4 regions of the Pseudomonas fluvialis genome follow, and region 4 is predicted to be linked to each of the others. Evidence: predicted binding sites of a transcription regulator. Region 4 holds the regulator's gene; each other region holds the start of a gene.
The links. Region 4 encodes sigma-54, which starts transcription at its own class of promoters, with help from an activator protein. Its sites were predicted from a motif close to ANTGGCATNNANNTTGCTNT; they were not measured.
Positions count from the first base shown of each region.

Region 1 (7,177 bases), on a different contig from region 4:
TCGGCCATTGCAGATCAGGCCGCCGCTGTCGGCATCGAGCAGGCCTGCGATCAGGTTGAGCACCGTCGACTTGCCGCAGCCGGAGTGGCCAATCAGTGCCACGAACTCGCCACGGGCGATACTCAGATTGACATCGCTGAGCGCCTGGAAACGTCCCTGCTTGGTATCGAAGTGTTTGCTGACCTGGCTGAGTTCTACGAATTTTTCCATGAGAATATCTCCTGCGCCTGCCGTGGCAGGCGTGCTGGGTGAGGTCAATCAGCTGGCATAGTCGAAGCGTTTGGCCAACCAGACGAGGCTCTGCTCCAAAGCCAGGCCGACCAGGCCGACGATGATGATGGCGATGAGGATGTGTTCGACGTTGAGGTTGTTCCACTCGTCCCACACCCAGAAGCCGAGGCCTGTGCCGCCAGTGAGCATTTCCGCGGCGACGATCACCAGCCAGGCGACACCGATGGCCAGGCGAATGCCGGTCATCAGGTGGGGCAGCACCGCCGGGAAAAGGATGCGGGTGAGTACCTTGAACTCGGAAAGCTTGAGCACCCGGGCTACGTTCAGGTAGTCCTGTGGCACGCTGGCCACGCCGGCGGCCGTGTTGAGAATGATTGGCCAGATGGAGCTGATGAAGATCACCCAGATCGACGCCGGGCCGGCAGCCTCGAACACCAGCAGGCCGATCGGTAGCCAGGCCAGCGGAGATACGGGACGCAGCAGGCTGATGATCGGCGAGAGCATGCCGTTGAGGAAGGCGAAGCGGCCAATGGCGAAACCCAGCGGGATGCCGACCAGTGCGGCAAGGCCGAAACCAATGCCGACGCGGCCCAGCGAGTGCAGGATGTTCCAGCCGATGCCCATGTCATTCGGGCCGTTGTCATAAAAGGGGTCGGCAAACAGCAGCAGGGCCGCCTGCCAGGTCGACCAAGGGCCGGGCAGGCCTTCACTGCGGCCGGCAATCGCCGCCCATACCAGAAGAAACAGCAACAGACCCAAAAGAGGCGCTAGCACGGCGCGCGCCAGATTGAGCAGGGTGCTGCGTGAAGGGCTCAAGCGCTGCCAGGCGCTCACCGGCTGAGGAACTGGCGCAGGGACTTTCAGGGGCGCATTCATGGTCTGGCTCCAGATCAGGCGTGGATGGCAAAGGATTGCGCATAGCCAGCCGGATCGCTGCCATCCCAGCGCTGACCGTCGATCAGTGTGCTGCTACGCAGGACGTTCGCGGGTACGGCCAGGCCCAACTGGCTGGCGGCTTCGCCATACAGCGTGGTCTGGTTGACCTGGGCGGCCAGGCCGGCATAGTCGGGCTGCTCCTTGAGCAGGCCCCAGCGCTTGAACTGGGTGAGGAACCACATGCCGTCGGAGTGATAGGGGAAATTGACCTGGCCCTCGCGGCAGAAAGCCATGGCGTGTTCATCCTGCCAGCGGTTGCCCAGGCCATCTTCGTATTGAGCCAGAAAGCGCGGTTCGATGACCTTGAGCGGAGCGTTTACATAGGCCTTGCCGGAAATCAGCTTGGCCGTGCTGCGCCGATTGGCCTCGCTGGCTTCGATAAAGCGGCTGGCATCGAGGATGGCCATGATCAGCGCGCGCGCCGTGTTGGGGTGTTGCTCGATAAAGGCGCGGGTAGTGCCGAGAACTTTCTCCGGATGGTCCGGCCAGATCTGTTGGGTAGTGACGGCCGTGAAGCCGATACGGTCGAAGATTGCCCGGGCGCCCCAGGGCTCGCCTACGCAGAAGCCATCCATGTTGCCGACGCGCATGTTGGCGACCATTTGCGGTGGCGGTACGGTGATGGTTTTTACGTCGCTCAGTGGGTTGATGCCCAGGCTGCCCAGCCAGTAGTACAGCCACATGGCATGGGTGCCGGTGGGGAAGGTCTGGGCGAAGGTCAGGGGTTTGCCACCTTGCTTGAGGTGAGCGGCCAGTTGTGCGCCGTTTGTGACACCGGCTTCACGCAGCTGTTTGGAGAGGGTAATGGCCTGGCCGTTCTGGTTGAGGCCCATGAGGACGGCCATGTCTTTCTGCGGTCCGGCCAGACCCAGTTGCGCGCCGTACATCATGCCGTACAGCACGTGGGCGGCGTCCAGTTCGCCAGTGTTGAGCTTGTCGCGTACGCCTGCCCATGAGGCTTCCTTGCTCGGGGTGATGTGCAAGCCATATTTCCCGGCAAAGCCCTGGGTAGCGGCTACCACCAGAGAGGCGCAATCGGTCAGCGGGATGAAGCCGACTTTCAGGCTGGTTTTTTCTGGAGCATCGGAACCGGCCGCCCAGGCGGCACTGCGCAAACTGTTCGGGGCGGCCAGGCCCAGGCTGGTAATACCACCTACGGCGCCGGCCAGGGCAATGGATTGTTTCAGGAAACTGCGGCGGCTCTGGGCCTGGGGTTTGTCACGCTCGGTCATGGCAAAGTCCTTCTGTCTTAACGGCGCCCGGCTAGGCAGGAGCACCACCTGTTCTAGTTGTTGTGGGTGGCGATGACAGGAGGTTTGCAAGGTGCGGGCCAGTAGTCCCTGGCGCCCCGAAGAAATTTTCAGAGGTAGATGAAAACCCTTTAAAAACAACAGCAAGGCTACCTATTAAGAGGTAGTCGTAAAGGCTGGGCGTGGTTTGTCGGGCGCACGCCAGGGGAGGCTATGGACAGCATGGCAGGCTTATGGAGAGGCAGCATCGCTGGATGCTGCCTTTTTTTGGTGCGCGCTAGCTGGATTTGCGCGGGCTGGCTGGCAGCAGGCCATCGGCGCGGAACATCGCCTTGATGCCGCGGATCGCCTGGCGGGTGCGATCAAGGTTTTCGATCAGAGCAAAGCGTACGTGGTCATCGCCGTAGTCGCCGAAACCCAGGCCCGGCGAGACGCAGACCTTGGCCTCCAGCAGCAGCTTCTTGGCGAACTCCAGCGAGCCCATATGGGCATAGGGCTCGGGGATCTTGGCCCAGATATACATGGAGGCCTTGGGCTTCTCCACCATCCAGCCGGCTTCGTGCAGGCCCTTGACCAGCATGTTGCGGCGCTGCCGGTACTGCTCGGCGATATCGCGCACGCATTGCTGGTCGCCTTCCAGGGCGGCGATGGCTGCGACCTGCAGCGGGGTGAAGGTGCCATAGTCGTGGTAGCTCTTGATCCGCGCCAGGGCGCTGACCAGTTCAGGGTTGCCGACCATGAAGCCGATCCGCCAGCCGGCCATGTTGTAGCTCTTGGACAGGGTGAAGAACTCCACGGCGATGTCCTTGGCGCCCGGCACCTGCATGATCGACGGAGCTTTCCAGCTGTCGTAGACGATGTCGGCGTAGGCCAGGTCGTGGATCACCAGCACGTCATACTGCTTGGCCAGGGCTACCACGCGCTCGAAGAAGTCCAGCTCCACGCACTGCGCGGTGGGGTTGGAGGGGAAGCCGAGGATCATCATCTTCGGTTTCGGGATGGCTTCGCGGATGGCCCGCTCCAGCTCGGCGAAGAAGTCCACGCCCGGTACCAGCGGCACCGAGCGCACCTGAGCGCCGGCGATCACCGCGCCGTAGATGTGGATGGGATAGCTCGGGTTGGGTACCAGCACGGTGTCGCCGTGGTCCAGGGTGGCCAGCATCAGGTGCGCCAGGCCTTCCTTGGAGCCGATGGTGACGATGGCTTCGCTTTCCGGGTCGATCTCCACGTCATAGCGGTCCTTGTACCAGCGCGAGATGGCGCGGCGCAGGCGCGGGATGCCGCGGGAGGTGGAGTAGCCGTGGGTGTCTTCGCGCTGGGCGACCTGCACCAGCTTCTCGACGATATGCGGCGGGGTGGCGCCGTCTGGATTGCCCATGCTGAAGTCGATGATGTCCTCGCCACGGCGGCGGGCGGCCATCTTCAGTTCGGCGGTGATGTTGAAAACGTAGGGGGGCAGACGATCGATGCGCGCAAAGCGGCGCTTGGCATGTTCAGCCATGATTTCCTCAGCAGACGTAAGCGCCCGGAACCGTCCGAGCGACGTTGGCCAGTAGACTGGCCAGGTGGCGACAATACGATTGCCGCCACGCCTCTGGCAAGTGCTCGTCAGTGATTGATACGCTGGTGCAGCTGCTGGGAGAGTGCCGCCAGGCGCTGTCCGAGTTCGCTGAGTTCGCCCTGCGCGGCGAGCAGCTCGGCGCTGGCTTCGCGCTGGCGTTGGCTGGCGGCGCGCTGGCTGGCACTGTGTTCGCGCACTTCGACCAATTGGCTGTGCGCGTTATCCAGGGTCTGCCGTTGCTCGGCAATGGAGCTGGATATCTCGGCGCTGCGTGCGGCGTTATCGAGAATGGTGCTGCCTGCCTGGCCTACCTGGTTGACGCCGGTTGCGACAATCCCCTGCGAGGCTTCCAGCACGCCCTGCACCGTATCGGCTGTCTGGTTGCTGCGTTGCGACAGGTTGCGTACTTCATCGGCAACCACGGCAAAGCCTCGGCCATGTTCGCCGGCGCGTGCTGCTTCAATGGCGGCGTTAAGGGCCAGCAGATTGGTTTGCTGGGCGATGGCACTGATCATTTGCATGGCTTCGGCAATGCGCTGGTTGCTTTGCTCGATAGCCTGCATGCTCTGCTCGGCATCACCCATGCGTGCGGCGCACTGTTGCATTTGTGTGGTGCTTTGCTCGGTCTGCTGGTTGAGTTGCTGCATCTGTGTGGTGCTGTTGGCCAGCTGCTGCAGGACTTCGTGCACGGCAGCATCCAGTTGTTGCATGGCGTCGGCCTGGTGCTGTACGTCCTGGTCTATGCTCTGGCAGCGCTGGCGGATGCCGCCCAGGGTGTCCTGTAATTGCTGGGCCATGTGCAGCAGGCTGTTGGCGCCTTGGCGTACTTCTTCGACGAGACTGCCCAGTTGCTCCTGGTTACGACTGGCCTGGGCGGCGTTGCGTCGTGCCTCCTCCACACCTTCAGCTGCTTCGCCAAAGGCTTGCTGGCGTAAGCGTGCCGTGTACCACTGGGCGAGCCACAAGGTGAGGATCGGCAGGAGGAAGCCTGAGTAAATGTTGACGGCTGCGTCGCGTGGGCTTAGCTCGAAGACCGGTAGGTTGGCGCCACTGCGCTCCAGGCGAATTAGCCAGAATACGAACAGTGCTTGCAATAAACCCCAGACAGCTGCACTGCGTGGCCCTGCCATCAGGTAGGCGAAAACGATCATTACCGCCGGCCAGTACAGGTGTGCCGAATGCAGGCCGCCCAGCTGGTAGATGAGAATCATCGAGTAACTGGCCATGCAGGTCAGGGCCACGTTGGCTACGGCGGCTACCGGCAGCCAGGCACTGCGCAACAAAAACAGCATCAAGGGCATGCCCAGCACCAGCAGCAGCGAGCCATAAGCTAGGGCTTCATTACCCAGGCGCCCCCACTTGATGCAGCTGTAAAGGCCGATGACCAGGCTGCACAGGCCACTGAAGGCGAGTGTGCGAGCTTGCAGGATGCTGGCTTGGTCGGTCAGTTGTGACGGAATGAATCTGGCGAGAAGACCCTGTTGCATGAAGAAACTCCATTCATGTGCCTTGTGCAGTATCGGCATAGGGCAGGGGGGACTTGAGCGGCAGATGTGCCAAAACAGCGCACTTCGTGATTAACCATAAGCGAAATGCGCCGTAATGCCAGTGTGAGGTCTGACAGTGTGTTGTCCGGCAGGCCTTGTCGGTCTGGAAGGGATGACAAGGCCGGGTTGGATCAGTTGTGGAGTTGTTCGGCGGCGTGCAGGGTGTTTTCCAGCAGGCAGGCGCGGGTCATCGGACCTACACCGCCGGGGACCGGGGTGATCCAGGCGGCACGTTGCGCTGCGCTGGTGAAGTCAACATCGCCAACCAGCTTGCCATCGGCCTGGCGGTTGATGCCCACATCGATGACGATGGCGCCTTGCTTGATCCACTCGCCCTTGACCAGTCCCGGCTTACCCACCGCCACCACGACAATGTCGGCCTGGGCGACATGGCTGGCCAGGTCTTTGGTAAAGCGGTGGGTAACCGTGGTGGTGCAGCCGGCCAGCAGCAGTTCCAGGGCCATGGGGCGGCCAACGATATTGGAAGCGCCAACGATGACCGCATGCAGGCCGTGTAGGTCGGCACCGGTGCTGTGTAGCAGGGTCATGATGCCCTTGGGGGTGCAGGGGCGCAGCAAGGGCATGCGTTGTGCCAGGCGGCCAATATTGAAGGGATGAAAGCCGTCTACATCCTTGTCTGGGCGAATACGTTCCAACAGCTGCGAGGCGTCGAGGTGAGCAGGTAGAGGCAGTTGCACGAGAATGCCATCGATCTGCGTGTCGGCGTTGAGCTGGTCGATCAGTGCAAGCAGCTCCTCCTGCGTGGTGCTGGCAGGGAGGTCATGCGCCCGTGAAACGAAACCGACTTCTTCACAGTCCTTGCGCTTGTGCGCTACATAGACTTGCGAGGCAGGGTCGCTGCCGACCAGGATCACCGCCAGGCCGGGGGCGCGTAAACCTTGCTGGTGGCGCTCGGTGACTCGTTGGGCAATCTGCTGGCGCAGGCTGGCGGCAATGGCTTTGCCATCGATCAGTTGTGCGGTCATGAAGCTGCTTAACCATGCTGGGGCTAAAAAGGATGGCTATTCTCGCACGATGACCAGAACTGGCAAAGGCACTCGCCAGTTGCTGATGTTGTGTCAGCGGAAAGTGTGCTCGGAGCTGGCCAGGGTGCTGGACGAAAATTCTTGCGGCTACGTAACTGGCTGAAATTTTTATTTTTTCTTGTTGACGCTGAGCAGGCGGCTGAGTAACATGCGCCCCGCTTGTCGAGCACAGCCTGCGCTGGGTTAGATGGCACTCTGGACTGGTAACAGTTTGTAGAGCCAAAGCTTTGAGTCTGCGCTCAGCTAAGAATGCAGATTGATAAGCGCCCGTAGCTCAGCTGGATAGAGCATCCGCCTTCTAAGCGGATGGTCGCAGGTTCGAGTCCTGCCGGGTGCGCCATTGGCTCGCAGGGTAAGCAAAGCGGTAACGCAATATGGTGGGCGTAGCTCAGTTGGTAGAGCACAGGATTGTGGCTCCTGGTGTCGTGGGTTCGATTCCCATCGTCCACCCCATATTCGAGAAAACGCCAGGCTAAGCCTGGCGTTTTCGTTTCCGGCAAGACCACGCGGACGTGGTGAAATTGGTAGACACACCAGATTTAGGTTCTGGCGCCGCAAGGTGTGAGAGTTCGAGTCTCTCCGTCCGCACCATCTCTTCCTTTTATA
Region 1 is NZ_PIYS01000003.1:380,265-387,441, reverse strand. Features, by position in the region: gene CW360_RS03660 (ABC transporter ATP-binding protein) at 1-210, opposite strand, end outside; gene ntrB (nitrate ABC transporter permease) at 259-1,107, opposite strand; gene CW360_RS03650 (CmpA/NrtA family ABC transporter substrate-binding protein) at 1,122-2,399, opposite strand; gene alaC (alanine transaminase) at 2,695-3,918, opposite strand; gene CW360_RS17240 (methyl-accepting chemotaxis protein) at 4,026-4,562, opposite strand; gene folD (bifunctional methylenetetrahydrofolate dehydrogenase/methenyltetrahydrofolate cyclohydrolase FolD) at 5,657-6,511, opposite strand; tRNA gene CW360_RS03630 (tRNA-Arg) at 6,835-6,911, shown strand; tRNA gene CW360_RS03625 (tRNA-His) at 6,949-7,024, shown strand; tRNA gene CW360_RS03620 (tRNA-Leu) at 7,078-7,162, shown strand.
Region 1: a site for sigma-54 is predicted at 2,483-2,502, ahead of CW360_RS03650 (CmpA/NrtA family ABC transporter substrate-binding protein). Genes of this name have one in related genera too.

Region 2 (7,177 bases), on a different contig from region 4:
ACACGGCGGCCCTGGCGCCACACCTGGCATTGCACATAGGTGTCACGATAATGGCCGGCGCGCAGGTAATCTATCGAGAAGTCGATGATTTTCGGTAAATGTGGAATTTCCATGAACATCACCAGGTGCAGCATGGCGGAGTGTTCCATGAACCCGGCGATGACCCCGCCATGGATGGCCGGCAGGATCGGATTACCGATATTGTCCTGACTGGCCGGCAGGCGGAACACCATGTCGTCCCCCAGGCGCAGGCACTGGATACCGATCAGCCGGGCATAGGGAATCATGCTGATCAGGCTGTCGTAGTTGTTGTCGGTATGCGCCTGGCGCACCAGCGCGTTGAGTTCCAGCGGCGTCATTGGCCACCTCCCTGGATCTGTTGCTTGAGCAGTCCATCACCCTGCGCACCCTTGCCCATGCGCATGAAAGCCCCGACCACGTGAGCAATGGGCTGTGCCGGATCATCCTGATAGGCATAGCCACGGGTAAAGATCACGTTGGGCGTCACCCGGTAACACTCGGCAAAACCGTAGACGTCCTTACCCGGTTCGGCGGCATGCATGTGATCGATACGCAGGTCCAGGGTCGGACAGATCTCGAACTCTGGCAGCACACAGACAGTGGAAATACCGCAGGTGGTATCCAGCAGCGCGCTCAAGGCACCCCCATGAATCACCCCGGTTTCCGGGTTGCCTACGATATGCGGGCTATACGGCAACAACAGGGTCAGTCCGCTCGCCCTGACCTCATGCACACGCATACCCAGCACCTGGCAATGGCGCAGCGCACCTAAAAAACGCTCGGCGCGGGCGCGCATATCTTGCTCGCTCATCGTCGTTACTCCTGGCGATTGCGGAAAAGGCGCGCATCATAGCCTGCCAGCGCGCCCGTCTGAACTCTACAAGGGGCGCAGGGGTATACTGGCGCCTTGTCTGACCAAGGAGTTCGCATGCTGACCCTGCCCTCACACGCCGCGCATTTTCTTGCCCTAGGCTGGTTCCTCGCCTGCTGGATCGGCTACAGCTACTACGCCGAATGGCGCGGGCGCGATACCGCCTGCCTGGCCTCGGTGCTGCACCTGTATCGTCAGGACTGGATGCGTCGCTTGCTGCTGCGGGAAAACCGCATTGCCGATGCCAGCGTGATCGGCAATCTGGAGCGCAATGCCTCGTTTTTTGCCTCCAGCACGCTGCTGATCCTGGCCGGTATCCTCACCGTACTCGGCGCCACCGATCGCGCGGTCTCGGTGCTCGCCGACCTGCCACTGGTCCAGCCGGCCACACGCAGTATTTCCGAGCTCAAACTGCTCGGCATGGCGACCATCTTTGTCTACGCCTTCTTCACCTTCAGCTGGTGCATGCGCCAGTACAACTTCGCCTCGGTTCTGATCGGTGCCGCGCCGATGATGGGCGAGCGCAACGTCAGCGAAATCGAGCGCAAGCATTTCGCCGAGCGCGCCGCACAGGTCATCTCCCTGGCGGCGCACCAGTTCAACCAGGGCCTGCGCAGTTACTACTTCGGCCTGGCCATGCTGGCCTGGTTCATCAACCCCTGGCTGTTCATGCTGACAACCACCGGCGTGGTACTGGTGCTCTACCGTCGCGAGTTCCATTCCAAGGTGCTGCAGGTGATGGTGTTCACCCCGACCAGCGTCGAGCCGCCCAGCGACAAGTAGGCGGCCCCAGCACAACTCAGTCGTGACCGTTGGCGCCGATTTTGTGGATCGACAGGTCGGCGCCGTAATACTCCTCTTCCTGACTGAGGCGCAGCCCCATGCTCACCTTGAGCAGACCATAGACCAGCAGGCCACCGCCCAGGGCGATCAGCAACCCGGCCAGACTGCCCAGCAACTGGCTCGCCAGGCTCACGCCACCCAGCCCACCCAGCGCCTGCTGGCCAAATACGCCGCAGGCGATACCACCCCACAACCCGCACAGGCCGTGCAGCGGCCAGACGCCCAACACGTCATCGATTTTCCAGCGCACCTGAGTCGCGGTAAACGCCCAGACAAACAACGCCCCGGCCACCAGCCCCGTGGCCAGTGCGCCCAGCGGGTGCATCAGGTCGGAGCCGGCACATACCGCCACCAGTCCGGCCAACGGGCCGTTATGCAGGAAGCCCGGGTCGTTACGCCCCACCAGGAGTGCCGCCAATGTACCGCCGACCATGGCCAGCAAGGAGTTGACCGCCACCAGGCCGCTGATGCCCTCCAGGGTCTGTGCACTCATCACGTTGAAACCGAACCAGCCAACGATAAGCACCCAGGAGCCCAACGCCAGGAACGGAATACTCGAGGGCGCGAAAGCCACCAAGCGGCCATCACGGTAACGTCCATCACGCGGCCCCAACAGAAGAATGGCGGCGAGGGCCAACCAGCCGCCCATGCCATGCACGACGACCGATCCGGCGAAATCATGGAAAGGATGGCCAAAACGCTCACTGAGCCAGTCTTGCACACCAAAATTGCCATTCCAGGCCAGCCCTTCGAAGAAGGGATAAACCAGCGCGACAATCAGCAAGGTGGCGCAGAGTTGCGGATAAAAACGCGCGCGCTCGGCAATACCCCCGGAAATGATGGCCGGGATAGCCGCGGCAAAGGTCAACAGGAAGAAGAACTTGACCAGCGCATAGCCCTGGTTTTCCACCAGGCTGGCCGCCGGATCAAAAAAACTCACCCCATAAGCCAGCCAGTAACCGACAAAGAAGTAAGCCAATGCCGAAACAGCGAAATCACTGATGATCTTCGACAGGGCATTGACCTGGTTCTTCTGACGCACCGTCCCCACTTCAAGGAAGGCAAAGCCGGCATGCATGGCCAGGACCATGACCGCGCCCAGCAGGATGAACAGGGTGTTGGCGCTGTGCGTCAGATTGAGCACCGCAACATTGAGGTTATCCATGGTGATAACAGACTCCCGAAAAAGCACCAAAGCAGCTCACTCACCACCCAGAACGCACCAACATGCAGCCCAGGGACTCGTAAAAACCGCTCACCTCTTATCCCCGAACTCCCTCTCCAGGCTTGCAAGATTGGCGCTTAATTCTTTTATTTCAGTAGGTTAGATCGAACGCGTGGCATTCGATGGTTATCCGCAGCACAGCCATGGCGCACACCAAGGCTTGCGCGCCCCACGGCAAAGCAAGGTGCGTACCAGCTTGTGCGCCAGCACTGGGCGCGTCGTCCCCTCTTGCACCGCTCATGGGCAAGGCCGTAGTGTCACAAGCCCTGACAGGCAAGCCGCCTGACCACCTGTGATGAGGACTGCTTTTGCACTGGGACAGCCTGTTGAGCCGCGAGCGCCTGGGTAAGGCCGCGCAAAGCCCCGAAGAGCTGGGGCGCAGCCCATTTCACAAGGACCATGACCGGGTGATCTTCTCCGGTGCCTTTCGCCGCCTGGGACGTAAGACCCAGGTCCATCCGGTGTCCAGCAATGACCATATCCATACGCGTCTGACCCACTCCCTGGAGGTCGGCTGCGTCGGCCGCTCGCTGGGCATGCGGGTCGGCGAACGCCTGCGTGACACCCTGCCAGAGTGGTGCAGTCCCGCCGACCTGGGCGTTATCGTGCAGTCGGCCTGCCTGGCCCATGATATTGGCAACCCACCCTTCGGGCACTCCGGCGAGGATGCCATTCGCCACTGGTTTGGCCAGGCCCTGCAACGCGGCTGGCTGGATGACCTGAGCGAGGCAGAACGTGCCGACTTTCTCAGCTTCGAGGGCAACGCCCAGGGCCTGCGCGTACTGACCCAACTGGAATACCACCAGTTCGACGGCGGCATGCGTCTGACTTATGCCACCCTCGGCAGCTACCTGAAATACCCCTGGACGGCCCGCCACGCCGACGCCTTGGGCTACAAGAAACACAAGTTCGGCTGTTATCAGAGCGAGCTGCCACTGTTGCAACAGATCGCTCGGCAACTAGGCCTGCCACAGCTGGAAGAACAGCGCTGGGCACGTCACCCGCTGGTCTATCTGATGGAGGCGGCCGACGACATTTGCTATGGGCTGATCGATCTGGAAGACGGCCTGGAAATGGAGCTGCTCGACTACAGCGAGGTGGAGGCCCTGCTGCTCGATCTGGTCGGCGACGACCTGCCGCAGACCTACCGCCAGCTCGGCCCACAAGACTCGCGGCGGCGCAAACTGGCCATCCTGCGTGGCAAGGCCATCGAGCACCTGAGCAATGCTGCCGCCGACGCCTTTGTCGCACAGCAACACGCCCTGCTCGCCGGCCAACTGAGCGGTGATCTGGTCGAACACCTGCATGGCCCGGCCAAGCGCTGCGTGCAACAGGCGAAATGCCTGGCGCGCGAGAAGATTTTCCACGACAAGCGCAAGACCCTGCATGAGATCGGCGCCTACACCACCCTGGAAATCCTTCTCAACGCCTTTTGTGGTGCCGCCCTGGAACAACACGGCGGGCACAGCCCCTCTTTCAAGAATCGGCGCATCCTCGACCTGCTTGGACACAACGCGCCAGATCCCAGCTGGTCGCTTTACCAGTCCTTCCAGCGGGTGATCGACTTTATCGGCGGCATGACCGACAGCTATGCCACGGAAATGGCCAGGGAAATGACCGGTCGATCGAGCCCTGTCTGAGGTTTTTTTGCGTGACCTGACATCACGCCAGGTCACCGCCTGCTAGGCTTGCGCAACGCTGCCTACGCCCGGATGGCAGCATGACAGGGAATGCCCGGAGTCCATCAATGACGCAGCCTACGGCCACGCGCCGCTTTCCTCTGCACCTGCACATCAGCCTGCTGTTTACCTTGCTGCTACTGATCAGCGGTAGCGTGCTGGCACTGTTCAACTACCAGCAGACCAGCCGCATCATCCTCAGCAGCAGCCAACAGCTGTTCCAGCAATTTCGCCAGGAAGTGCAGCTGGATTTGCACAACACCTATCAACCGATCCGCGACCTGCTCGCGCAACTGGCGCTCGACCCGCGCATCGCCCGTCACCCTGCCGAGCAGCGCCATAGCCTGCTGCCCAGCCTTGCCCAGGGCCTGCGTGCACACCCGCAACTGGCCGCCCTGTATATCGGTGACGACCAGGGCAACTTTCTCATGCTGCGCGCCCTGCGCAACGATGCCTTACGCCAGCGATTTGCCGCGCCGGCCGAAGCGCAGTATCAGCTGTGGCTGATCGAGCGCAACAGCGAAGGCCTGCGCTCACGCCACGAGTTCTACGATGCCGGCTTGCAGAAACTGGCCGAACGCGACAACCCGCAGGAGCGCTTCGACCCCCGCCAACGCAGCTGGTACCGCAGCGCACGCGCGGGCGACATGCCGATCACCACCGAACCTTATGTGTTTTTCTCCAGCGGAGACCTCGGCACGACCCTGGCTCGTCTGAGCGGCATGGACCGGGTCATCGCGGCCGACCTGACCCTCGCCGAGCTCAACGACAGCCTGGCCCGGCACCGCATCACACCATCCACCGAGGTGGTGCTGTTCGACCCCAACGGCCGGGTGATTGCCTACCCGGGCACCCTGCAACAGTCACGGCCGGCCGGCAGCCTGCAGCCACTCAGCGAACTCGGCCAGCTCAGCCCCAGCCTGGCGGCCCTGGAGCTCGGCCAGTTACGCCGTGATCAGGAACAAAGCCTGACCCTGGCCGGGCGCGCCTGGCAGCTCTCCTACTCGCGCATCAGCGAAGGCGGGCCGCGTGGCTTGCGCCTGTTGCTGCTGGCACCGGAAGACGAGCTACTCGCCGATGCTCACCGCATTCGCTGGCAAAGTGCCGTACTAACCCTGCTCATCCTGCTGCTGTGTATTCCTCTCGGCTGGATGGCTTCGCGTCTGGTGGTCAGGCCGCTGCACAGCCTGCTACGGGAAGCCGAAGCGATCCGCCGCTTCGACTTCAACTACCCGGCCAGCGGGCGTTCGCTGATTCTCGAAGTCGACCAACTGGCGCGCAGCATGGCGCGAATGAAGGACAGCCTGGCCAGCTTCATGGAAATATCCGCCAGCCTGTCGGCAGAAAAACACTTCGACACCCTGCTGCAACGCGTATTGCAGGAAACCCTGGCGAGCAGCAAAGCCAGTGGCGGCCTGATCTACCTGCTGGATGACGACAACCAGCAACTCAGCCCAAGTGCCTTGCAGCTTGGCAAACAACATTTCCAGCCCCACGAGCTGGGACTTGACCACTACAAGCTGCACAAGCCGCTGCCAAGCTGGCTTGACCGGGCCCTGCAAGCCGGCCAGGCACCTTGCCAGGAGACCCTCAGTTACGAGCAGGCGGGTGACTATGCGCCGCTGCTCAGCCGACTGCAGGCCCCCCGCGTGCAGTTGTTGGCTGTCGGCCTGCATAACCGTCAGGGCGAGGCACTGGGCGTGCTGGTGCTGTTGCAGCAGGAGCAACTGGACGAACAGGAACTGAGCCTCTGGCAAGCTGCCCGCGTGGCCTTCGTCCAGGCACTGGCCGGGGTTGCAGCCTTATGCCTGGACAGCCAGCGCCTACTGGTTCGCCAGAAACAGCTACTCGACGCCTTCATTCAGCTGATGGCCGGGGCCATTGATGCGAAAAGTCCTTATACCGGCGGACATTGCCAGCGGGTACCGGAGCTGACCCTGATGCTCGCGCGCGCCGCCGCCAGTAGCGAGCAGCCGGCCTTTGCCCAGTTCCGTCCGGATGCCGAACAGTGGGAGGCCCTGCATATCGCCGCCTGGCTGCATGATTGCGGCAAGGTCACCACGCCCGAGTATGTGGTGGACAAGGCCAGCAAGCTGGAAACCCTCTATGACCGCATCCATGAGATCCGCATGCGTTTCGAGGTACTCAAGCGCGACGCCTGGATCGACTACTGGCAGGCCTGCCATGCCGGCGGCGCCAGCGCAGAACTGGCGGCGCGACGCGATGCCCGCCTGGCCGAACTGGATGATGACTTCGCCTTCGTTGCACATTGCAACCTGGGCAGCGAGAACATGGCCGACGCCGACCTGCAGCGCCTGCAGCGCATTGCCGAGCAACGCTGGGTACGCACCCTGGATGATCGTCTCGGGCTGTCCTGGGAAGAAACCCAGCGCAAGCTACGTACAGCGCCCGCCACGCTACCCTGTAGCGAACCGCTGCTGGCTGATCGCGACGACCACCTGATAGCCCATAACCCCAGCGAACAACTGGGCGACGACAATCCGTGGGGCTTCCGCCTGCAAGTACCGGCCTGGCGCT
Region 2 is NZ_PIYS01000003.1:267,203-274,379, forward strand. Features, by position in the region: gene CW360_RS03105 (PaaI family thioesterase) at 1-359, opposite strand, end outside; gene CW360_RS03110 (PaaI family thioesterase) at 356-832, opposite strand; gene CW360_RS03115 (DUF599 domain-containing protein) at 950-1,675, shown strand; gene CW360_RS03120 (ammonium transporter) at 1,692-2,900, opposite strand; gene CW360_RS03125 (deoxyguanosinetriphosphate triphosphohydrolase) at 3,269-4,600, shown strand; gene CW360_RS03130 (HD domain-containing phosphohydrolase) at 4,708-7,177, shown strand, end outside.
Region 2: a site for sigma-54 is predicted at 3,137-3,156, ahead of CW360_RS03120 (ammonium transporter). Genes of this name have one in related genera too.

Region 3 (7,177 bases), on a different contig from region 4:
ATCGATAGTGACGTTCTCGTAGGGCTCCTGCTTCTCGCCGTCCTTCTCGATGATCACCACTTCCGGGCGGCCCACGGCCAGCTCGAAGCCTTCGCGGCGCATGGTTTCGATCAGTACCGAGAGGTGCAGCTCGCCACGCCCGGACACCTTGAACTTCTCGGCGGAGTCACCCGGCTCGACGCGCAGGGCCACGTTGTGCAGCAGTTCTTTTTCCAGGCGCTCCTTGATGTTGCGGCTGGTGACGAACTTGCCTTCGCGGCCGGCAAAGGGCGAATCGTTGACCTGGAAGGTCATGCTCACGGTGGGCTGGTCGACGGTCAGCGGCGGACGGGCTTCGACGTTTTGCGGATCGCACAGGGTGTCGGAGATGAACAGCTCGTCCATGCCGGATACGCAAACGATGTCACCGGCTTCGGCTTCCGGGACTTCCACGCGCTGCAGGCCGGAGTGCCCCATGATCTTCAGGATGCGGCCGTTGCGCTTGCTGCCGTCGTCGCTGATGGCGACGACCGGGCTGTTGGCCTTGATGCGGCCACGGGTGATACGGCCGATGCCGATCACGCCGAGGAAGCTGTTGTAGTCCAGCTGGGAGATCTGCATCTGGAACGGGCCTTCGCTGTCGACCTTGGGAGCCGGCACGTGGTCGACGATGGCCTGGAACAGGGCATCCATGTTGTCGTCCATGTTCTCGTGGTCGAGGCCGGCGATGCCGTTCAGGGCGCTGGCGTAGACGATCGGGAAGTCCAGCTGCTCATCGGTAGCACCGAGGTTGTCGAACAGGTCGAAGATCTGGTCGATGACCCAGTCCGGGCGCGCGCCGGGACGGTCGATCTTGTTGACCACGACGATCGGACGCAGGCCGGCCTTGAAGGCCTTCTGAGTCACGAAGCGGGTCTGCGGCATCGGGCCGTCCTGGGCATCGACCACCAGCAGTACGGAGTCGACCATCGACATCACACGCTCCACTTCACCGCCGAAGTCGGCGTGTCCGGGGGTGTCGACGATGTTGATGTTGTAGTCGCCCCACTTCAGGGCAGTGTTCTTGGCCAGGATGGTGATACCGCGCTCTTTTTCCTGGTCATTGGAGTCCATCACCCGCTCGTTTTCCGCTTCTTTGCGGTCGAGGGTGCCGGACAGGCGCAGCAGCTTGTCTACCAGGGTGGTTTTGCCATGGTCGACGTGGGCGATGATGGCGATATTGCGCAGATTTTCGATCACGATGTTTTCCTAAAAAAGAGCGGCAAGCCGGAGGCGACAAGCAGCAAGATAAAAACCGAAGAAAAGCCTAAAAACATGACGGATTCAGCGTTTGCCGTCGGGAGGGTGCCTGCGGCGCCGCGCGCTGCGTCTGAGCTGCTCCTTGATCATGACGGCACGTGACCTTCTTGCGGCTGATAGCTTGCGGTTTGTGGCTGCCCGGCGGGGCGATAGACACGCACGTTGGCATGCCCTTCGCTGAGCAGGTGGTGAGCATGCAGGCGGCTCATTACGCCCTTGTCGCAATACAACAGGTACTGGCGGCTGGCATCCAGCTCCTTGAAGCGGCTGTTCAGCGCGTAGAACGGCAAGGTCTGCACCTCGATGCCTTCGACCTGCAGCGGCTGTTCCTCGACGGCATCGGCGGGGCGGATATCCAGGATGATCTGCCCGCTCAGCGCCTGCTGGACTTCCTCGACCTGGACGTCGGCGCCCAGTTCGTCGATCAGCTTGTCCACGGTGATCTTGCGCGCGCGCTGCAGGGCACGCTCCAGGATCGCCATGTCGAACTGCTGCTCTTCATGCTCGACCCGATAGGCCTTGGCGCGGGTCGTGGGGTTTACCGAAATGACCCCGCAGTATTCGGGCATGTGCTTGGCGTAGTCGGCCGTGCCGATCTGCGTGGCACAGTCGATGATGTCCTGCTTGTGGCTGGCGATCAGCGGGCGCAGCACCAGCATGTCGGTGGCCGCGTCGATAACCTTGAGGTTGGTCAGGGTCTGGCTGGACACCTGGCTGATCGCCTCGCCGGTGACCAGCGCATCGATATACAGCTCCTCGGCCAGGCGGGTGGCCACGCGCAGCATCATGCGCTTGAGGATGACGCCCATGTGGCTGTTGTCGACCTTGTTGAGCAACTCGCCAACCACTTCCTCGAACGGCACGCTGATGAACAGCACGCGGTGCGAACTGCCGTACTTCTGCCAGAGGAAGTGCGCCACTTCCATCACGCCCAGCTCGTGGGCACGCCCCCCCAGGTTGAAGAAGCAGAAGTGCGTTAGCAGGCCACGGCGCATCATCTGGTAGGCCGCAACGGTGGAGTCGAAGCCACCGGACATCAGCACCAGGCTCTGCTCCAGCGAACCGAGCGGGTAGCCACCAATGCCCTCATGCTGGGCGTGCACCACATAGAGGCGGTCGTGGCGAATCTCGATGCGTACCTGCACCTCGGGATTCTTCAGGTCGATACCGGCGGCGCCGAACTCGCGACGCAGGTGGCTGCCCACGTAGCTGGCTACTTCCACGGAGCTGAAGCTGTGCTTGCCGCCGCGCTTGCAGCGCACGCTGAAGACCTTGCCCGGCAGTTGACTGCCGAAGTGCTGGCGACACTTGTCGAGGATGTCGTCGAAGTCACCCAGCGGGTAATCGTGTACTTCCAGGAAGTGCGCGATGCCCGGCACGCAACGCAGCCGTGCGATCAGCGCGGCGCGCGCGCGCGGTTCCTGCAGGCTGGTTTGCACCTCAAGGTTGTCCCACTCGCCCTGCACCTGCAGCTGCGGGTCAAGTTCGCGCAAAACGCTGCGGATATTCTTCCCCAGCTGGCGGATGAACTGCTTGCGCACCGGCCGGCTCTTGATGGTGATTTCCGGGAAGACTTTGACGATGAATTTCATGGCAAGCAGTGCCAGCGGCAGGACGCAAGAAAAGAGGGGCGCGGAGTATAGCGGAATTTGTTCAAGACTTGACCAAAAACAAGCAGAAGGCCGCCGCTGCCTCATTTGCGTGCATCTCACGCATGGCGCGCACTATTAAGGTGCGAAAAAAGCCTGGCACTCCGCTATAAACAACGTAGCCGCCCTGATTTGGCGGCCTGCGGCCCATTTTCGAGCAGTGGCACGCTAATTGCTCTCTTGTGAGTCAAGTCGCACAGGCGGATGATCCGCCCGGCTTCGCACCGCTACAGAGGCGCCATCGGCCGCCCCTTTCCAACTGGAGGACAGCATGTCTAAGGCAATTCAACTGATCAAAGAACACGATGTGAAGTGGGTAGACCTGCGCTTCACCGACATCAAGGGGCAGCAGCACCACATCACCATGCCGGCCCGTGACGCGCTGGACGAAGACTTCTTCGAGCACGGCAAGATGTTCGACGGCTCGTCGATCCATGGCTGGAAAGGCATCGAAGCCTCCGACATGATCCTTCTGCCGGACGACAGCACTGCCGTCCTGGACCCGTTCACCGAAGAGCCGACGCTGATCCTGGTCTGCGACGTGATCGAGCCGAGCACCATGCAGGGCTACGACCGCGATCCGCGCGCCATCGCCAAGCGCGCTGAAGAGTTCCTCAAGTCCACCGGCATCGGTGACACCGTATTCGTTGGTCCGGAGCCGGAGTTCTTCATCTTCGACTCGGTCAAGTTCAAGTCCGACATGTCCGGCTCGATGTTCAAGATCTTCTCCGAACAGGCCGCCTGGAACAGCGATGCCGACTTCAACGGCGGCCAGGGCAACAACGGCCACCGCATCGGCGTAAAAGGCGGCTACCTGCCGACCCCGCCGAGCGATCCGGACCACGAGATCCGTACCGCCATGTGCAACGCCCTGGAAGAAATGGGCCAGGTCGTCGAAGTACACCACCACGAAGTGGCTACCGCCGGCCAGAACGAGATCGGCGTGAAGTTCAACACCCTGGTGGCCAAGGCTGACGAAGTACAGACCCTCAAGTACTGCGTACACAACGTTGCCGAAGCCTACGGCAAGACCGCTACCTTCATGCCGAAGCCGCTGTATGGCGACAACGGTTCGGGCATGCACGTTCACATGTCGATCGCCAAAGACGGCAAGAACACCTTCGCCGGTGACGGCTATGCCGGCCTGTCGGAAACTGCCCTGTACTTCGTGGGCGGTATCATCAAGCACGGCAAGGCCCTGAACGCCCTGACCAACCCGTCGACCAACTCCTACAAGCGTCTGGTTCCCGGCTTCGAAGCACCGGTCATGCTGGCCTACTCGGCCCGCAACCGTTCCGCCTCGATCCGTATTCCGTACGTTGCCAGCCCGAAAGGCCGCCGTATCGAAGCACGCTTCCCGGACCCGGCTGCCAACCCCTACCTGGCTTTCGCTGCCCTGCTGATGGCCGGTATCGACGGTATCCAGAACAAGATCCACCCGGGCGATGCCGCCGACAAGAACCTCTACGACCTGCCGCCGGAAGAGTCCAAGCTGATCCCGCAGGTGTGCGGCAGCCTCAAGGAAGCGCTGGAAGCCCTGGAAGCCGACCACGACTTCCTGCTCAAGGGTGGCGTATTCAGCCGCGAGTTCCTCGACTCCTTCATCGAACTGAAGGCCGCCGAGGAAATCAAGGTACGCACCTTCGTACACCCGCTGGAATACGACCTGTACTACAGCGTCTGATGCCCTGACCGGCATAGCCCCGCCCGGGAAACCGCGCGGGGCTTTTTTATGCCTGCGCACGACACCGGCTCGGACAAAGCATGATGGCTATCGCTGCCTGGCCCTTTGCCGCTTGCCAGCTGGCCGGCGTGGTGCAAGGCTTAACAGGCTGACGAGGAGGAGACCCCCAATGCGCCTGTCGCTCATATGCCTGCTGTGCAGCCTGGCGCTGCCCGCCACGGCCCAGATCTACAAGTACACCGATGCTCAAGGCAACACGGTATTCAGCGACCAGGCACCGCAGGGCGTGGCCAGCGAGCAGGTCACCCTGCCGGCGGTCAACACCGTGCAGCCACCCCCCATGCCCACGCTGGAAGCCACGGGTGGCGAGCCTGCGGCTACCGGCCAGGCTTACAGCACATTGCGCCTGCTCGGCCTGCCCGCTGACGATGGCGCCCTGCGCGCCAACAACGGCACGTTCAGCGTGAACGTCGAACTGCGCCCGGCACTGCGCGCCAACCACCGCCTGCGCCTCGTACTGGACGGCCAACCGCACGGCCCGGCCACGCGCGGCAGCCAGCTGCAGGTAGTCAACGCCGACCGCGGCGAACATCAACTGGCCGTGCAGGTGCTGGCCGGCGAACAGGTCATTCAGCAGAGCGAAAGCCATACCTTCACCGTGCAGCGCGTCAACACCGGCAGCCCGGCGCTGCGCCCCCCGCCCCCGCAGCCCAAACCGACCCCCAGCCCGGCCCCCAGCGCGCCGGCCCCTGCTCCGCAGTCCAACAGCATCGCCGCACCACGATGAGGCAGCGCATTCTCGCCAGCCTGCTGTTGCTCTGCTGCACGCCGCTGAGTGCCCAGGTGTATACCTACATCGATGCCGAGGGCAACCGTGTGTTCACCGACAAGCCACGCACCAGCCAGGCCCAGCGCATCGAGCTGAAGCCAAGCCCGGCAGTGCCGATCAGCCCGCCACAACCGGCACGCCTGGGCATCCCGGCACCGCCGCCACAGCAGCTGGCCGAGGTCGCCGCGCCAGCCTATGCGTTACTGCGCATCCTCCTGCCGCAGGTCGACGCCAGCATCAGCCATGCCGGCGGGGAAATTCTCGTCACCGTGCAGAGCGACCCCACCCTGCAGGAGGGCCACCAGTACCGCGTACTGCTGGATGGCCAACCCTATGGCGAACCCAGCCGCAGCGCGGCCATCGTGCTGAACAATGTCGACCGCGGCAGCCACATGCTGGCCGTGGAAATCATCGATGCAGCCGGCAAGACCCTGGAACGCACCCCCGCACAACCGCTGCACATGCAGCGCATTTCCCTGGCCCAGAAGCGCCGGGTGAATCCCTGCCAGAAGGCAGACTACGGGGTACGTCCCGAGTGCCCCCTCAAGGACAAGCCGGTAGAACCGCGCAAACTGCTGCCCTTCCTCTAACAGGCCGTCGGCCTGTCCTCGGCAGGCCAGGCGCTCCGCCCTGACGCAACGAACATGCACCCCGAGATAGCAGGCCGCCCCGCCATGCACTATCTTGGTGCACTGAAATGCCCTGCGATCAGGCAAGGACACGCCCACCAGCCCGGCGATCGTGTAAGCAGGCCAGTAACGGCGGGCTTTTTCCGGTTTTTTGGCAAAGCTGGTTTGCTTCTTGCTTCATCCTGCAGCACTTGAGGAAGGCATGCCCATGATCGATCACGCGCTGCACCGCCTATTGCTGGACAACCTGACCACGGCCACGTTGCTGCTCAATGACGAGCTGCGCCTGGAGTACATGAATCCCGCGGCCGAAATGCTCCTGGCCATCAGCGGCCAACGCAGCCACGGCCAGTTCATCAGCGAGCTGTTCACCGAGTCGCCCGAAGCACTCAACGCCCTGCACCAAGCCGTGGTGCAGGCGCATCCGTTCACCAAGCGCGAGGCCCACCTGACCTCGCTGAACGGGCAGAGCCTGGTGGTCGACTATGCCGTCACGCCGATTCTCAGCCGTGGTACCACCCTGCTGTTGCTGGAAGTCCACCCGCGTGACCGCCTGCTGCGCATCAGCAAGGAAGAGGCCCAGTTGTCCAAGCAGGAAACCACCAAGATGCTGGTGCGTGGCCTGGCCCACGAGATCAAGAACCCCCTCGGCGGTATCCGTGGCGCCGCCCAGCTCCTGGCACGCGAGCTGCCCGCTACCGAGCTGCGCGACTATACCGACGTGATCATCGAGGAAGCCGACCGCCTGCGTAACCTGGTCGACCGCATGCTCGGCTCGAACAAGCTGCCGGCCTTGTCGCCCACCAACATCCACGAGGTACTGGAGCGGGTGTGCAGCCTGGTCGACCTGGAAAGCCAGGGCAGCATCACCCTGGTCCGCGACTACGACCCGAGCATTCCGGAACTGCTGGTCGACCGCGAACAAATGATCCAGGCGGTTCTGAACATCGTGCGCAATGCCATGCAGGCATTGGCCAGCCAGCCAGAACAGCGCCTCGGCCGCATCACCCTGCGCACCCGCAGCCTGCGCCAGTTCACCATCGGACATACCCGCCATCGCCTGGTATGCAAGGTGGAAATCATCGACAACGGTCCGGGTATTCCCGCC
Region 3 is NZ_PIYS01000008.1:61,587-68,763, reverse strand. Features, by position in the region: gene typA (translational GTPase TypA) at 1-1,218, opposite strand, end outside; gene thiI (tRNA uracil 4-sulfurtransferase ThiI) at 1,365-2,870, opposite strand; gene glnA (type I glutamate--ammonia ligase) at 3,199-4,611, shown strand; gene CW360_RS06360 (DUF4124 domain-containing protein) at 4,781-5,398, shown strand; gene CW360_RS06355 (DUF4124 domain-containing protein) at 5,395-6,030, shown strand; gene glnL (nitrogen regulation protein NR(II)) at 6,278-7,177, shown strand, end outside.
Region 3: a site for sigma-54 is predicted at 3,087-3,106, ahead of glnA (type I glutamate--ammonia ligase). Genes of this name have one in related genera too.

Region 4 (7,177 bases):
CCAACCTGGCAACATCCGGCAACATCCGGCAACATCCGGCAACATCCGGCAGCATCTGCAGCACACAGCCTGCGACACAGGCACTGGCAGGCATACCGGGCTTTGGCGGTATACTCTGCATCTTTTGTTGCCAGCTGTTACGCCCATGACCGACACACGCACCCTGCTGCACTCCGCGCAACGCACCATCGACCTGGAACGCCAAGCCATCGACAGCCTGCGTGCCCGCCTCAACGGCGACTTCACCCGTGCCTGCGAGCTGATCCTCGCCTGCAAGGGCCGCGTGGTCGTGGTCGGCATGGGCAAGTCCGGGCATATCGGCAACAAGATCGCCGCCACCCTGGCCAGCACCGGCACCCCCGCCTTCTTCGTGCATCCCGCCGAGGCCAGTCACGGCGACATGGGCATGATCACCCGTGATGACCTGGTGCTGGCTCTGTCCAACTCGGGCAGCACCTCGGAAATCGTCACGCTGCTACCACTGATCAAGCGCATGGGCATCACCCTGATCAGCATGACCGGCAATAGCGCCTCTCCGCTGGCACAGGCCGCGGAAGTCAACCTTGACGCTAGCGTCGAGCAGGAAGCCTGCCCGCTGAACCTGGCACCCACCGCCTCTACCACGGTCAGCCTGGTGCTCGGCGATGCCCTGGCCATTGCCCTGCTCGAGGCACGCGGTTTCACCGCCGAAGACTTCGCCTTCTCGCATCCCGGCGGAGCCTTGGGTCGGCGCCTGCTGCTCAAGGTTGAGCACGTCATGCACAGCGGCGAGCGCCTGCCTTGCGTCGCCCGCGGCACCTCGCTGCGTGAAGCCCTGCTGGAAATGACCCGCAAGGGACTGGGCATGACGGTAATTCTTGAAGGTGACGGCCGTTTGGCCGGCGTCTTCACCGATGGCGACCTGCGTCGCACCCTGGACAAGGGCATTGATCTGCGCAGCGCGGCAATCGACGAGGTGATGACCCCGCACGGCAAGACCGCTCGCCCCGAGATGCTCGCCGCGGAAGCCTTGAAAATCATGGAAGACCACAAGATCAACGCCCTGGTGGTAGTCGACGGTAACGACCGTCCGGTGGGCGCCCTGAACATGCACGACCTGTTACGTGCCGGAGTTCTCTGAACATGAGCAATGCCCTGCTGCAACGCGCCAAGGCCGTACGCCTGGCCATTTTCGACGTCGACGGCGTGCTGACCGATGGGCGCCTGTATTTCCTGGCCGACGGCAGTGAATTCAAGACGTTCAACACACTGGACGGCCACGGCATCAAGATGCTGATCGCCAGCGGCGTACAAACCGCGATCATCAGCGGACGCAGTTCGCCAGTGGTTGAACGACGCGCCGCCAACCTGGGCATCCAACACCTCATCCAGGGGCGTGAGGACAAACTGGTGGTACTGGAGCAGCTGCTCGGCGAACTGGGCCTGGGTTACGAGGAAGTTGCCTACCTCGGCGACGACCTGCCCGACCTGCCGGTGATCCGCCGGGTGGGCCTGGGCATGGCCGTAGCCAGCGCCGATGCCTTCGTACGCCAGCACGCTCACGGCATTACCAGTGCCGCCGGCGGCGCGGGCGCCGCACGCGAGTTCTGCGAACTGATCATGCGCGCCCAGGGCACCCTCGAACAGGCACAGGCGGCCTACCTGTGAAACGACCGAACAAAAACCTGCGCCTGGCCCTGTTGGGCTTGCCGGTGCTTATCGGTCTGCTGGCGCTGGGCTACTGGAACATCCGACCGGAAACCTTCCTGGCCCGGACCGCCAACACCAGCAGCGCCGAGCAGGTGGACTTCTACATCATCGGCACGGAAACCGTGCAGTACCAGGCCGACGGCACCCTCGACTACCGCCTGCAGGCCCCGCGCCTGGAGCACCTGCAGCGCAGCGAACTAACCCTGGTCGAGCAGCCCGACCTGCTGCTATACCGCGGCAACCCACATCCCTGGCATGTACAAAGCACCCGCGGCGAAGCCAAGGGCGACGGCAGCGAGGTGGAACTGATCGACAATGTACGCATTGCCCGTACCGACGCACGCGGCCGCCCGACCCTGCTGACCACCAGCCGGCTGACGGTTTTTCCCGACAAGGAATATGCCGAAACCCGGCAAGCCGTTAGAATCGACGCCGCCAACGGGGTGACCACGGCACAAGGAATGAAAGCGTACCTGCAAGACAGCCGGATGCACCTGCTGTCCAACGTAAGAGGCCAGCATGAGGTTCGATAACCCAATCCCCCTGTTTTTTTCGCTCGCCCTGGCCTGCGCCAGCAGCGTCGCCATGGCCCTGCCCAGCGATCGCGAGCAACCCATCCGCGTGCAGGCCGACAGTGCCGAACTGGACGAACGCCAGGGTGTAGCCGTTTACCGCGGCAGCGTGGTGATCACCCAGGGCACCCTGAAGATCACCGGCGACACAGTGACCATCACCCAAGACAAGAATGGTGATATCGAAGTGTTCACGGCGGTCGGCAATCGCGCCTACTACGAACAAAAGCCGGCCGTCGACAAGGACATCGTCAAGGCCTACGGCCGCACTATCCAGTACTTTGCCGCCAACGAACGGATCATCCTTATCGATCAGGCCAAGGTCGTGCAGCAGGGCAACACCTTCGAGGGCGAAAAAATCGTCTATGACACGCGCCGCCAGATCGTCAACGCCGGTCGTGCCAGCGGCAATGCCATCAGCACGCCGCGTCCGCGCATCGACATGATCCTGCAACCGCGCAAGAACCAGGCCCAATAATGGCAACTCTCCAAGCTCAGCACCTGGCCAAGAGCTACAAAGGCCGCCAGGTGGTTCGCGACGTCAGCCTCAGCATCGACAGCGGGCAGATCGTCGGCCTGCTCGGCCCCAACGGCGCCGGCAAAACCACCTGCTTCTACATGATCGTTGGCCTGGTACAGGCTGATCAGGGGCGCATCCTCATCGATCAGCAGGATCTCAGCCACCAGCCCATGCATGGCCGCGCCCGTGCCGGCATCGGCTACCTGCCCCAGGAGGCCTCGATCTTTCGCAAGCTGAGCGTTGCCGACAACATCATGGCGATCCTGGAAACCCGCAAGGACCTCGATCGCGCCGGTCGCCGCCAGGCCCTGGAGGACCTCCTGCAGGAGTTCCATATTCACCACATTCGTGACAGCCTGGGCATGAGCCTGTCCGGCGGCGAACGGCGCCGCGTGGAAATTGCCCGCGCCCTGGCCACCGAACCCAAGTTCATCCTGCTCGACGAACCCTTTGCCGGTGTCGACCCCATCTCGGTGGGCGATATCAAGCAGATCATCCACCACCTGAAGAATCGCGGCATCGGCATCCTGATCACCGACCACAATGTCCGCGAGACCCTCGACATCTGTGAAACCGCCTATATTGTCAGCGAAGGGCGACTGATTGCCGAAGGTAACGCTGAAGCCATTCTGGCCAACCAGCACGTCAAGGAAGTCTACCTCGGCCACGAGTTCCGCTTATAAAGCCGCGCCTCGCAGGCAACGGCCTGCTAGGCAAAGCGCAAAAAATCAGGCATATATCTTGCTTCCTGGCGGCGCCTCAAGGCGCCCTGTAGTGGATGGCGCGAAGGCGCCGGCAAACAAGGTGCTAGCCCCCTGCTATGAAACCATCGCTCGTACTCAAGATGGGCCAGCAGCTGACGATGACACCGCAGCTGCAACAAGCCATTCGCCTGCTTCAGCTCTCGACACTGGACCTGCAGCAGGAAATCCAGGAAGCGCTGGAATCCAACCCGATGCTCGAACGCCAGGAAGAAGGCGAAGACTTCGACAACAGCGACCCGCTGGCCGAAGGCGACAGCCTGACCCTGACCAGCCCGCAGGAAATTGCCAGTACCAGCAGCGAACAACACGAAGCACAGCTCGAAGAAGGTGAGTGGCACGAGCGCATTCCCAGCGAACTGCCGGTCGATACCGCCTGGGAAGATGTCTACCAGACCAGCGCCAGTAGCCTGCCGAGCAATGATGACGACGAATGGGACTTCACCAGCCGCACCAGCAGCGGCGAAAGCCTGCACAGCCATCTGCTCTGGCAGCTCAATCTGGCGCCGATGAGCGACAAGGACCGGCTGATCGCGGTCACCCTGATCGATTGCATGAACCCCCAGGGTTACCTTGAGGAAACCCTTGAAGAAGTCCTCGAAGCCTTCGATCCCGAACTGGATGTCGAACTCGACGAGATCGAGGCCGTTCTGCACCGCATCCAGCAATTCGAGCCCGCCGGTATTGGCGCACGCGATCTGCGTGAGTGCCTGCTGCTGCAACTGCGTCAACTGCCTGCGCAAACCGCCTGGCTGGAAGAAGCCAAACGCCTGGTCGAGGAACATCTTGACCTGCTGGGCAGCCGTGACTATGCCGCACTGGGACGGCGCCTGCGCCTCAAGGAAGACGAACTGCGCCAGGTCGTCGAACTGATCCAGCGCCTCAACCCACGCCCCGGCGCACAGATCGAAAGCAGCGAACCCGAATACATCGTGCCCGATATCATCGTGCGCAAGGACAATGAGCGCTGGCTGGTCGAACTTAACCAGGAGGCCATGCCACGCCTGCGCGTCAACCCGCAATACGCCGGTTTCGTTCGCCGCGCCGACTCCAGCGCCGACAACACCTTCATGCGCAACCAGCTGCAGGAAGCCCGCTGGTTCATCAAAAGCCTGCAGAGCCGCAATGAAACCCTCATGAAGGTGGCGACCCAGATCGTCGAACACCAACGCGGCTTCCTCGACTACGGTGACGAGGCCATGAAGCCGCTGGTGCTGCATGACATTGCCGAAGCAGTGGGCATGCACGAGTCAACCATTTCGCGAGTCACCACGCAGAAATACATGCACACCCCACGGGGCATTTACGAACTGAAATACTTCTTCTCCAGCCATGTGAGCACGGCAGCAGGCGGCGAATGCTCATCCACTGCAATACGTGCCATCATCAAGAAACTGGTGGCGGCGGAGAACAGCAAAAAGCCATTGAGCGACAGCAAGATCGCTGGTCTACTGGAAGCACAAGGCATTCAGGTAGCCCGCCGCACAGTGGCCAAATACCGCGAGTCACTGGGTATTGCACCCTCCAGCGAACGCAAGCGGCTACTCTGAACACACTCAGACAACGGCCGGAAATTGATTCAGGCCAAGTAATTACCCCGACGGCTGAGCTAGCCTGTCACTACCCACCGGGCAACAAGGAGAAGCGGTATGCAAGTCAACATCAGTGGACACCAACTGGATGTGACCGACGCCCTGCGCGACTACATCGGCGAGAAACTCAGCCGTCTGGAGCGCCATTTCGACAAGATCACCAACGTGCAGATCATCCTTGAGGTCGAGAAGCTCAAGCAGAAAATCGAAGCCACCCTGCACATCGCCGGCGGCGAAGTCGTCGCCAACGCCGAGCATGAAGACATGTACGCGGCCATTGATCTGCTGGCTGACAAACTGGACCGCCAGCTGATCAAGCACAAGGAAAAGCACCTCGACCGCCAGCAGGGCGCAACCGTCCGCTGATCCCATGATCCGTCTCGAAAATATCCTGACCCCCGGCCGTTCCCTGGTGAACGTGCCGGGCGGCAGCAAGAAACGCGTCCTCGAACAGATCGCTCAGCTGATTGCCCGCGACCTGCCCGACCTGGATGCACAACAAATCTTTGAAAGCCTGATTGCCCGCGAGAAGCTTGGCTCGACCGGCTTTGGCAACGGCATCGCCATCCCCCACTGTCGTCTGCCCGGTTGCAGCCAGCCACTGAGCGCCGTGTTGCGCCTGGATGCCCCCGTGGATTTCGACGCCATCGACGGCGCCCCGGTGGATCTGCTGTTTGTCCTGCTGGTTCCTGAAGCAGCTACCGACGAACACCTGGAACTACTCCGACAGATCGCCAGCATGCTCGATCGCGCCGACGTGCGGGAGCGCCTGCGCCAGGCCGACAGCAACGAGGCCCTGTTGCAGGTGGTACTGGCCGTGCAGAGCGGCAGTTAAGCCTGGCCATGCAGCTGATCATCGTCAGCGGCCGCTCCGGCTCGGGCAAGAGTACGGCACTGGACGTGCTGGAAGACCATGGTTTCTACTGCATCGACAACCTGCCGGCGGCGTTGCTGCCGGAATTGGCCGAACGCGCTCTGCTGCATACCGAACTGATGCATCCACGGGTCGCCGTATCCATCGATGCGCGCAACATGCCCAGCCAGTTGCAACGCTTTCCCGAACTCCTGGCTGACGTACGCGCCCGGCATATCCAATGCCATGTCCTGTATCTGGATGCTGCGGACGAGACCCTGCTCAAGCGCTTTTCCGAAACCCGGCGCCGCCACCCGCTGACCAACGACCAGCGCTCACTGGGCGAGGCTATTGCCGACGAGAAGGTCCTGCTCGGCAGTATTGCCGACCTGGCCGACTTGCGTATCGATACTACCCAGCTGAACCTCTATCAGCTGCGCGACATTCTCAAGCTGCGTCTGCTCAACACCCCCGAGCCCGGCACCGCATTCCTGATCGAGTCCTTTGGCTTCAAGCGCGGTGCCCCCGTGGATGCCGACCTGGTATTCGATGTGCGCTGCCTACCCAACCCCTACTGGAAGCCTGAACTGCGCGCCCAGTCCGGACTGGATCAGGGCGTACAGGAATACCTGGCCGCGCAGAGCGATGTCGGCGAAATGCTTAACGACCTGCTGGCCTACCTGCACAAGTGGCTGCCACGCTTTGCCGCAAGCAATCGCGCCTATGTCACCGTGGCTATTGGTTGCACTGGCGGCCAACACCGCTCGGTCTACCTGGCCGAACGCCTCGGACAAGCCTTGCGTCCACTGCTGAAGAACGTGCAAATTCGCCATCGCGATCTGCACTAAGGACCAGCCCATGCCCGCGCGCGACATCACCATCATCAACAAGCTCGGCCTGCATGCCCGCGCCGCGGCCAAGTTCGTCGGCGTGGCCAATCGCTTCCCCTGCCAGATTCGCCTGGGGCGCTGCGACAGCAGCCTGGTGGATGGCAAGAGCATCATGTCGGTAATGATGCTGGCGGCCGGCAAGGGCACCGCGCTGCGCCTGCATGGTGAAGGCGAACAGGCCGAAGAAGCGCTGGACGCGCTGTGCGCGCTGATCGAGGACTTCTTCGAGGAAGGCGAATAGCGACTGCACGTCGCCAGCACATCAACGGCCCGTCCACGGCCCGCCTGAGCAACCAAGCC
Region 4 is NZ_PIYS01000005.1:279,194-286,370, forward strand. Features, by position in the region: gene CW360_RS05230 (KpsF/GutQ family sugar-phosphate isomerase) at 146-1,120, shown strand; gene CW360_RS05235 (KdsC family phosphatase) at 1,123-1,647, shown strand; gene lptC (LPS export ABC transporter periplasmic protein LptC) at 1,644-2,222, shown strand; gene lptA (lipopolysaccharide transport periplasmic protein LptA) at 2,209-2,739, shown strand; gene lptB (LPS export ABC transporter ATP-binding protein) at 2,739-3,464, shown strand; gene CW360_RS05255 (RNA polymerase factor sigma-54) at 3,602-5,092, shown strand; gene hpf (ribosome hibernation-promoting factor, HPF/YfiA family) at 5,192-5,500, shown strand; gene ptsN (PTS IIA-like nitrogen regulatory protein PtsN) at 5,505-5,969, shown strand; gene rapZ (RNase adapter RapZ) at 5,978-6,835, shown strand; gene CW360_RS05275 (HPr family phosphocarrier protein) at 6,846-7,118, shown strand.